3 regions of the Pseudomonas sp. DTU12.1 genome follow, and region 3 is predicted to be linked to each of the others. Evidence: predicted binding sites of a transcription regulator. Region 3 holds the regulator's gene; each other region holds the start of a gene.

Region 1 (3,121 bases), 560 kb from region 3:
CGGGACGACTTGAAGCCGGTGGTCGCGACGTTGGCGATGTTGTTGCCGGTCACGTCCAGTTGTTTGTTGGCCGCATAGAGGCCGCTAAGGCCGATATTAAAAGACATGTTTCTCTCCTCTTGCCGTATTTAGCCGGCTCTATGTACCGATAGTCTGAATTTGCGACAGCTTGATGCTGCCCATGCCGCCAGAAAGATTGAGCAGCATTTCGCCGCCGGTCTGGCTCAAGGTCACGCTGGTGACCGTGGCCGGCAGCGAGGTTTTCAAGGCCACCGGATCACCGGCGTCATTCTTGGTGCTGGCCGCGAAGGTGTAGGAGCCAGAATCAAGCTGCTCGCCTGCTTCGTTCTTGCCGTCCCAGATAAAGTCCGACTTGCCGGCGCTCTGGGCGCCCAGATCGATGGTCTTGACCAGGTTGCCGTCCTTGTCGGTGACCTTGACGGTAACGTTGCCCACCGACGCACCCACGGCAACCGAGCCGGTAAAGCTCTTGCTGGTGTCGACCATGGCCTTGTTGGTTTCAATAATTACCGAACGCCCCACCAGCGACGAGGCTTGCAGCGCCTGCGACGACTTGTAGTTACCGGTGATGGTGTTCACCGAATCGTTCAAGGTGTTGATGCCTTCCAGGCTGCTGAACTGCGCCAGTTGCGCCACGAACGCGCCGTTGTCCTGGGGCGACAGCGGGTTCTGGTTCTTCAACTGGGTGACCAGCAGTTGCAGGAATGCATCCTTGCCCAGGGACTGGTTGCCCGAGGCCGCCTTGGCGGTATCGGCCAGGTTGCCCTGGCTGGACTTGGCATCCTTGACCTTGGAGTCGAACAGACTCTGGATCGTCGATTGACTCGACACATCGTTAGTGACGGACATTCTTTAGCGCCCCTTATCACTGACCGAGGGTCAGGACCTTCTGCATCATGGCTTTGGCGGTGTTCATCATTTCCGCGTTGGTCTGGAACGAACGACTGGCGGAAATCATGTCTGCCATTTCCTCGACCACGTTGACGTTGGGGTAGTACACGTAGCCCTTTTCGTTCGCGGCAGGATGATTGGGTTCGTAGCGCGCATCGAGGTTGCTCTGGTCTTCGACCACACCCAACACCTGTACGCCCTGGCCGGCAGCATCCTGGCTCTGGAACAACGAGTCGCTGCCGCCGTTCTGACCGGCCTGGAACATGGTGGCGAACACCGGATGCCGGGCGCGGTAGGTCTGGTCGATGCTCGACGAGACCGTCTCGGCGTTGGCAATGTTACTGGCGACCGTGTTCAGACGCGTGGTCTGGGCGCTCATGCCACTACCGGCAATATTGAAAACACTGGATAGAGACATGGCTTACTCTCCGCGCAGGGCTGACATCAGCCCTTTGAATTTGCTGTTGAGCAGGGTGAAGCTGGCCTGGAAGTTCACCGAGTTCTCGGCGTAGTTCGATTGCTCCAACTGCGCATCGACGGTGTTCTGGTCGATCGACGGCTGCATCGGCGTGCGATACATCAGCGACTCATCGCCACTGCTCAGGCCCTGCGCTTCGATATGACGGTTATTGGTCATGTTCAAGGCGAAGGAGCCGTTCTTGGTCTTGTCGCTCTGTGCGGCGAGCACGGCGGCAAAGTCCAGGTCCCGAGCCTTGTAGTTCGGGGTGTCGGCGTTGGCGATGTTGTTAGCCAGGACTTCGGCACGCTGGGCGCGGAAGCCCAGGGCCTGTTCGTGGATACCGAGCGCTTTATCGAAGCTGATGCTCATGGCGGAGACCTTTAGGGGCTGACCTGCTTTTCGTAACAGGGATATAGCAAGCGCCATGCCAGGTTTATCAAGCCCAATAAATCAAGGGGTTAAGTAGAGGTTGCCGCCGGCAATGGCGGAAAAGCGGCAAGCGCTTTCCGCGAAACGTCAGGAAAGCGGCAATGGGGAGTTGCCGCTTTCCAAGGTCTGACACAAAAAAATGTGGGAGCGGCGGTGCGACGGTTCGACTTGCTCGCGAAGGGCGCACTTCAGTGTGTCAGTCAGCTATCAACCAACTTCACTACCGCCTTCGCGAGCAAGCCCGCTCCCACACAAGCCCCACCCCAAATGTTGGGTGGGGTGTTATTTAGCCTGGTAGATAATACCGGGGCTGCACTGCACCATCTGGTAATGGTCCGGCAAGCCGTTCAACGCTTCGGACGCGCCGAGGAACAGATAGCCACCGCGCTTGAGCGTGCCGTGGATGCGCAGCAGGATGTCCTTCTTCACTTCAGCCGAGAAGTAGATCAATACGTTGCGGCAAAACACGATGTCGAACTTGCCGAGACTGGCGTAGCTGTCCAGCAGGTTGAACGAGCGGAACTCCACACGGCTCTTGATCGGCGCCTTGACCGCCCAGCGCCCGGCGCCCTTGGGGTCGAAGTAACGCTGCAGGCGCTCCTGGGACAGGCCGCGACCCAGGGCGAGGCTGTCGTATTCGCCGGTCTTGCAGTTGGTCAGCATGGTGCCGGACAAATCAGTGGCAACAATTTGCACACCCGCTTTCAACTGGCCCATGTTGGTCCGCTCGAACTCATCGATGGACATCGACAGCGAATAGGGTTCCTGCCCCGATGAACACGCCGCCGACCAGATGCGCAAGCGCTGGCCGGGGCTGGCCTTGATGGCCTCGGGCAATACCTTGTTCTTGAGCACCTCGAAGGGGTAGGTATCACGAAACCACAAGGTTTCGTTGGTGGTCATGGCATCGACCACCATCTCCTTCAACCCGCTGCGCGGTTGACCCTGGATGCGCTGCACCAACTCGCCCAGGGACTTGATGCCCTGCTGTTCCATCAATTTGTTGAGACGGCTTGATACCAGGTATTGCTTGTTTTCACCGAGCAATATGCCACAGGCTTTTTCCAGGAATACCCGGAACTGTTCGAAATCCAAATTACCCGTAGACAATGAAACCGCCTCTTAACTCGTGTGACCGCCAGGGAGAAAGCCCCTAGCCGTGATCTGCAGATTTGATCCGTTCAACGACCCGGGAAGCCAGGTCATCTGGACGGAATTTGGCCAGGAAGTCATCGGCACCGACCTTCTTGACCATTGCCTGGTTGAATACACCGGACAATGAAGTATGCAGGATGATATGCAATTTTTGCATGCGTGGGT
Region 2 (3,121 bases), 1.4 Mb from region 3:
CAGCTCTTCCAGGGCTTCTTTCAGGCTGCCGCACACTTGTGGGATTTCCTTGGCCTCTTCAGGCGGCAGGTCGTACAAGTTTTTGTCGGCGGCGTCGCCTGGGTGGATCTTGTTCTGGATGCCGTCCAGGCCAGCCATCAGCAGTGCAGCAAAACCCAGGTACGGGTTGGCTGCTGGATCCGGGAAGCGTGCTTCGATACGGCGAGCGCGAGGGCTGGACACGTAAGGAATACGGATCGAAGCGGAACGGTTGCGAGCCGAGTAGGCCAGCATCACTGGTGCTTCAAAACCTGGGACCAGACGCTTGTAGGAGTTGGTCGACGGGTTGGTGAAGCCGTTCAGGGCCTTACCGTGCTTGATGATGCCGCCGATGAAGTACAGGGCGGTGTCGGACAGGCCGGCATAACCTTCGCCAGCGAAGGTGTTCTTGCCATCTTTGGCGATGGACAGGTGAACGTGCATGCCCGAACCGTTATCGCCGTACAGTGGTTTAGGCATGAAGGTAGCGGTACGGCCGTAGGCCACTGCCACGTTGTGTACGCAGTACTTGAGGGTCTGTACTTCGTCAGCCTTGGCAACCAGGGTGTTGAACTTCACACCGATTTCGTTCTGGCCGGCAGTCGCCACTTCGTGGTGGTGAACTTCGATGACCAGGCCCATGTCTTCCATGGCGTTGCACATGGAGGTACGGATTTCGTGGTCGTGGTCGAACGGTGGTACTGGGAAGTAGCCGCCTTTGACGCCTGGACGGTGGCCATGGTTGCCGCCTTCCACGTCCTGGTCGGACATCCACGAACCCTGGTCGGAGAAGATCTTGAACATGGAGCCGGAGATGTCGGACTTGAACTTCACCTGGTCAAAGATGAAGAACTCAGGCTCAGGGCCCACGAATACGGTGTCACCGATACCGGTGGACTTCAGGTATTCCTCGGCACGCTTGGCGATCGCACGTGGGTCGCGGTCGTAGCCCTGCATGGTCGAAGGCTCGATCACGTCGCAGACGATGATCAGGGTTGGCTCTTCGGTGAACGGGTCGAGTACGGCGGTGGAGTCGTCCGGCATCAGGATCATGTCGGAGGCTTCGATGCCTTTCCAGCCAGCGATGGAGGAGCCGTCGAACATTTTGCCTTCTTCGAAGAAGGCGTCATCCAGCGCGTCGCGAGCCGGCATGGTCACGTGGTGCTGAGTGCCTTTGGTGTCCGTGAAGCGCAGATCAATCCATTTAACGTCATGATCTTTGATGAGTTGAACCGACTTCGACATAGTGTCCTCCGGGTGGCTTCGGGCTGGGGTAGTGGAGTAGCCCTTAGAATGTGGGTGATGCCGGCGCGGATAGTCCGCCATGGCAACCTGCCTCACAAGAGAGCAAATTGCATGCCAGTGCCCCGACATGGGTTTTTTGCCTCAAAATGGCCCCTATAAAGGTGCAAATCGTCGAAATGGCAAAAATCGCGCACTGCAATGTAGCGTAACTGCCTGTAAATGCACCTCTTTGGTGCGTCGCGTGCCGTTTGTATATTAACTGGTCAAACCTTGAGCGATTTCCGCTATAATCCGCGCCCCCCTTTTTCGGCTGGCCCTGCGCGCGCTGTTTCCATGAAATTAATCGTTAAAGTCTTCCCCGAGATCACCATCAAGAGCCGACCGGTACGGATGCGTTTCATCCGTCAATTGGCCAAGAATATCCGCGCCGTGCTCCGTGACCTGGACCCGGCCGTGGTGGTGAACGGTGTGTGGGACAACCTCGAGCTGGAAACCCGCGTCAGCGACCCTAAAGCCTTGAAAGATATGACCGAGCGCCTGAGCTGCATGCCGGGCATCGCGCATTTCCTGCAGGTCGACGAGTACCCGCTGGGCGACTTCGACGACATCACGCAAAAATGCAAACTGCACTTTGGCACCAGCCTTGAAGGCAAGATTTTTTCGGTGCGCTGCAAGCGTGCGGGCAAGCACCCGTTCAGCTCCATGGATGTCGAGAAATACGTCGGCAGCAAGCTGCGTCGCGAGTGTGGGGCCGCAGGAATCTCGCTGAAAGAGCCGCAAATCGAAGTACGTATCGAAATTCGCGACCAACGGTTGTTTGTGATCCACAGCCAGCACAACAGCATCGGTGGCTACCCGCTGGGTGCGCTGGAACAGACCCTGGTGCTGATGTCCGGCGGTTTCGACTCTACCGTGGCGGCCTACCAGATCATGCGCCGGGGCCTGATGAGCCACTTCTGCTTCTTTAACCTGGGCGGGCGTGCACACGAATTGGGCGTGATGGAAGTTGCGCACTATATCTGGAAGAAGTACGGCAGCTCCCAGCGCGTGCTGTTTGTCAGCGTACCGTTCGAGGAAGTCCTGGGAGAAATTCTCGGAAAAGTCGATAACGGTCATATGGGCGTCGTATTGAAGCGTATGATGTTGCGCGCAGCGTCGAAAATCGCCGACCGCCTGCAAATCGAAGCGCTGGTGACCGGCGAGGCGATTTCCCAGGTCTCCAGCCAGACGTTGCCGAACCTGTCCGTGATCGACTGCGTGACCGACAAGCTGGTATTGCGCCCGCTGATCGCCAGCCACAAGCAGGACATCATCGACCTGGCCAACGAAATCGGCACCGCTGATTTCGCCAAGCACATGCCAGAGTACTGCGGGGTCATCTCGGTGAACCCCAAGACCCATGCCAAGCGCTATCGCGTGGAGCATGAAGAGAAAGAATTCGACATGGCGATTCTGGAGCGAGCGCTCGAGAACGCCAAACTGGTGCCGATCGATCGAGTCATCGACGAATTGGGCCAGGACGTACAGATCGAAGAAGTCAGCGAAGCCCTGGCCGGTCAGATTGTCATCGACATCCGTCACCCGGATGCCGCTGAAGACGAGCCGCTGGAAATCGCTGGCATCGACGTGCAAACGCTGCCGTTCTATGCACTGAACGCGCGTTTCAAGGAACTGGATAACAGCCGTCAGTACCTGCTGTATTGCGACAAAGGCGTGATGAGTCGCCTGCATGCCCACCATTTGCTCAGTGAGGGATATGCCAATGTGCGCGTTTATCGACCGAGCTAAGAGCCCGGGGCTGTTTGCCTGTGGCCTGCGTCACCGGCCCCCCGACTCTGCCGTCAAGCTGTAACGGCAA
Region 3 (3,121 bases):
AAAGGCTACGGCGTAACCATCCAGTACCACGCGCCGCAGAACCGAATCGTACTGACTGACCGCGCCAAAGTGATCAGCAGCGACGGCAACTCGACCGAAGGCGAGAAAATCGTCTACGACACCGTCAAGCAGATCGCCACTGCTGGCCGCGCCAATGGCACCAAGGTCACCGCGCCACGTCCGCGCATTGACATGGTTATCCAGCCGAAGAAGAAGGCCCAGTAATGGCAACCCTGAAAGCCCAGCATCTGGCCAAGGCCTATAAAAGCCGTCAGGTCGTGCGCGACGTCAGCCTGTCGATCGACAGCGGCCAGATCGTCGGCCTGCTTGGCCCCAACGGTGCCGGCAAGACCACCTGTTTCTACATGATTGTCGGCCTGGTCCAGGCAGACCAGGGCCGTGTATTGATCGATGACCTGGACGTGAGCCACCAGCCAATGCACGGTCGTGCACGGGCCGGTATCGGCTATCTCCCCCAGGAGGCGTCGATCTTCCGCAAACTGTCAGTGTCCGACAACATCATGGCGATCCTTGAGACCCGCAAGGAACTGGATCGCGATGGGCGCCGCCAGGAGCTGGAAAGCCTGCTGCAGGAGTTCCACATCAACCACATTCGCGACAACCTCGGCATGAGCCTGTCCGGCGGCGAACGTCGTCGCGTGGAAATCGCCCGCGCCCTGGCCACTGCACCGAAGTTCATCCTGCTGGACGAACCCTTCGCCGGTGTCGACCCGATTTCGGTAGGCGACATCAAGCAGATCATCCATCACCTCAAGGCCAAGGGGATCGGCGTGCTGATCACCGACCACAACGTGCGTGAGACCCTGGATATCTGTGAAACCGCCTACATCGTAAACGACGGCCAACTGATTGCCGAAGGCGACTCCGCCACCATCCTGGCCAACGAACTGGTCAAGGAAGTGTATCTGGGGCACGAGTTCCGCCTGTAACCACTGTGATGTCAGGACATTCGCCATCGGGCGCGGGAGTCAATAAAAACCTCATTATTTTTATTGTTACCGCGCTCTAGGCAAAGCCCCCGATATCAGGCATATAATTTGCTTATGTTTGGCGCTCACGCGCCCTGTCGTGGATGGCGCATTGCGCCGGCGAATAAGGTGTTAAGCCCCTGCCATGAAACCATCGCTAGTCCTGAGAATGGGCCAGCAGCTGACGATGACACCGCAGCTGCAACAGGCCATCCGCCTGCTCCAATTGTCGACCCTGGACCTGCAACAGGAAATCCAGGAGGCCCTGGAGTCCAACCCGATGCTCGAACGCCAGGAAGAAGGCGACGACTTCGATAATGCCGACCCACTGGCCGACAACATAGAGCAAAAACCCAATCCCGACGTCCAGGAACCGTCCTACCAGGAAGCCGCCCCCACGGTGGATAACCTGGAAGAAGGCGAATGGAACGAACGCATTCCCAATGAACTGCCCGTGGACACGGCCTGGGAAGATGTCTACCAGACCAGCGCCAGCAGCCTGCCCAGCAACGACGATGACGAGTGGGACTTCACCACCCGCACCTCCGTTGGCGAGAGCCTGCAGAGCCATCTGCTGTGGCAACTGAACCTTGCCCCGATGTCCGACACCGATCGCCTGATCGCCGTGACCCTGATCGATTGCATCAATAATCAGGGCTACCTGGACGAGACCCTTGAGGAAATCCTCGAGGCCTTCGACCCGGAACTGGACATCGAGCTGGACGAAATCGAAGCGGTGCTGCACCGCATCCAGCAGTTCGAGCCTGCCGGCATTGGCGCGCGCAATCTCAGCGAGTGCCTGTTGCTGCAACTGCGCCAGCTACCCGCCAAGACCCCGTGGCTGACCGAGGCCCAACGCCTGGTCACCGACTACATCGACCTGCTGGGCAGCCGCGACTACAGCCAGTTGATGCGCCGCATGAAGCTCAAGGAAGATGACCTGCGCCAGATCATCGAGCTGGTACAGAGCCTCAACCCGCGCCCCGGCTCGCAGATCGAGTCCAGCGAAGCCGAATATGTCGTGCCTGACGTGATCGTGCGCAAGGACAACGAGCGCTGGCTGGTGGAACTGAACCAGGAATCGGTGCCACGCCTGCGGGTCAACCCGCAATACGCCGGGTTCGTGCGCCGGGCCGATACCAGTGCCGACAACACCTTCATGCGCAACCAGTTGCAGGAAGCGCGCTGGTTCATCAAGAGCCTGCAAAGCCGCAACGAGACCCTGATGAAGGTAGCCACCCAGATCGTCGAGCATCAGCGCGGCTTCCTGGAGTACGGCGACGAGGCGATGAAGCCGTTGGTACTGCATGATATTGCCGAAGCCGTTGGCATGCATGAGTCGACCATTTCCCGGGTAACCACCCAGAAATTCATGCATACCCCACGGGGTATATATGAGCTGAAATACTTTTTCTCCAGCCACGTCAGCACCTCCGAAGGCGGCGAATGCTCGTCCACGGCGATCCGCGCGATCATCAAAAAACTGGTTGCCGCGGAAAATCAGAAAAAGCCGTTGAGTGACAGCAAGATCGCTGGTTTACTGGAGGCACAAGGCATTCAGGTCGCCCGTCGAACCGTCGCCAAGTACCGCGAGTCCCTTGGGATCGCGCCTTCCAGCGAGCGTAAGCGGTTGATGTGACGGGCGGGCCACAGCGTTCCAGTGGCGGGTATTCCTACCCGCCGCTTTATGCACTGGCAACGAAGGAGAAGCTGTATGCAAGTCAACATCAGTGGACACCAACTGGAAGTGACCGAACCGCTGCGCGCCTACATCAGCGAGAAACTCAAACGAATTGAGGGGCATTTCGACAAGATCACCAATGTGCAAGTCATCATGTCTGTCGAAAAGCTGAAGCAGAAAATCGAAGCCACCTTGCGTATACCCGGCGGGGAAGTAGTCGCCAATGCAGAGCATGCAGATATGTATGCCGCTATTGACGACCTGACCGACAAGCTGGATCGCCAAATCAAAAAGCATAAGGAAAAGCAGCAGAGCCTTCTTCAAGGCACAGGCCGCTAACACTCCCCACCCATGATTCGACTTGAAACCATCCTGACCCCCGGCCGTTCCCTCGTGAACGCGCCGGGCGGCAGTAAAAAGAAAGCCCTCGAACAGATTGCCAACCTGATCA

What was found. Region 3 encodes sigma-54, which starts transcription at its own class of promoters, with help from an activator protein. Its sites were predicted from a motif close to ANTGGCATNNANNTTGCTNT; they were not measured.
Region 1: a site for sigma-54 is predicted at 1,785-1,804, ahead of flgB (flagellar basal body rod protein FlgB). Genes of this name have one in related genera too.
Region 2: a site for sigma-54 is predicted at 1,363-1,382, ahead of glnA (glutamate--ammonia ligase). Genes of this name have one in related genera too.

Annotation. Positions count from the first base shown of each region.
Region 1 covers NZ_CP045254.1:4,553,101-4,556,221, forward strand. Annotated here, with positions in the region: gene flgE (flagellar hook protein FlgE) at 1-107, opposite strand, end outside; gene flgD (flagellar hook assembly protein FlgD) at 139-870, opposite strand; gene flgC (flagellar basal body rod protein FlgC) at 887-1,330, opposite strand; gene flgB (flagellar basal body rod protein FlgB) at 1,334-1,741, opposite strand; gene cheR (protein-glutamate O-methyltransferase CheR) at 2,084-2,911, opposite strand; gene GDV60_RS20045 (chemotaxis protein CheV) at 2,955-3,121, opposite strand, start outside.
Region 2 covers NZ_CP045254.1:563,765-566,885, forward strand. Annotated here, with positions in the region: gene glnA (glutamate--ammonia ligase) at 1-1,263, opposite strand, end outside; gene thiI (tRNA uracil 4-sulfurtransferase ThiI) at 1,597-3,051, shown strand.
Region 3 covers NZ_CP045254.1:5,112,030-5,115,150, forward strand. Annotated here, with positions in the region: gene lptA (lipopolysaccharide transport periplasmic protein LptA) at 1-225, shown strand, start outside; gene lptB (LPS export ABC transporter ATP-binding protein) at 225-950, shown strand; gene GDV60_RS22600 (RNA polymerase factor sigma-54) at 1,135-2,628, shown strand; gene hpf (ribosome hibernation-promoting factor, HPF/YfiA family) at 2,704-3,009, shown strand; gene ptsN (PTS IIA-like nitrogen regulatory protein PtsN) at 3,022-3,121, shown strand, end outside.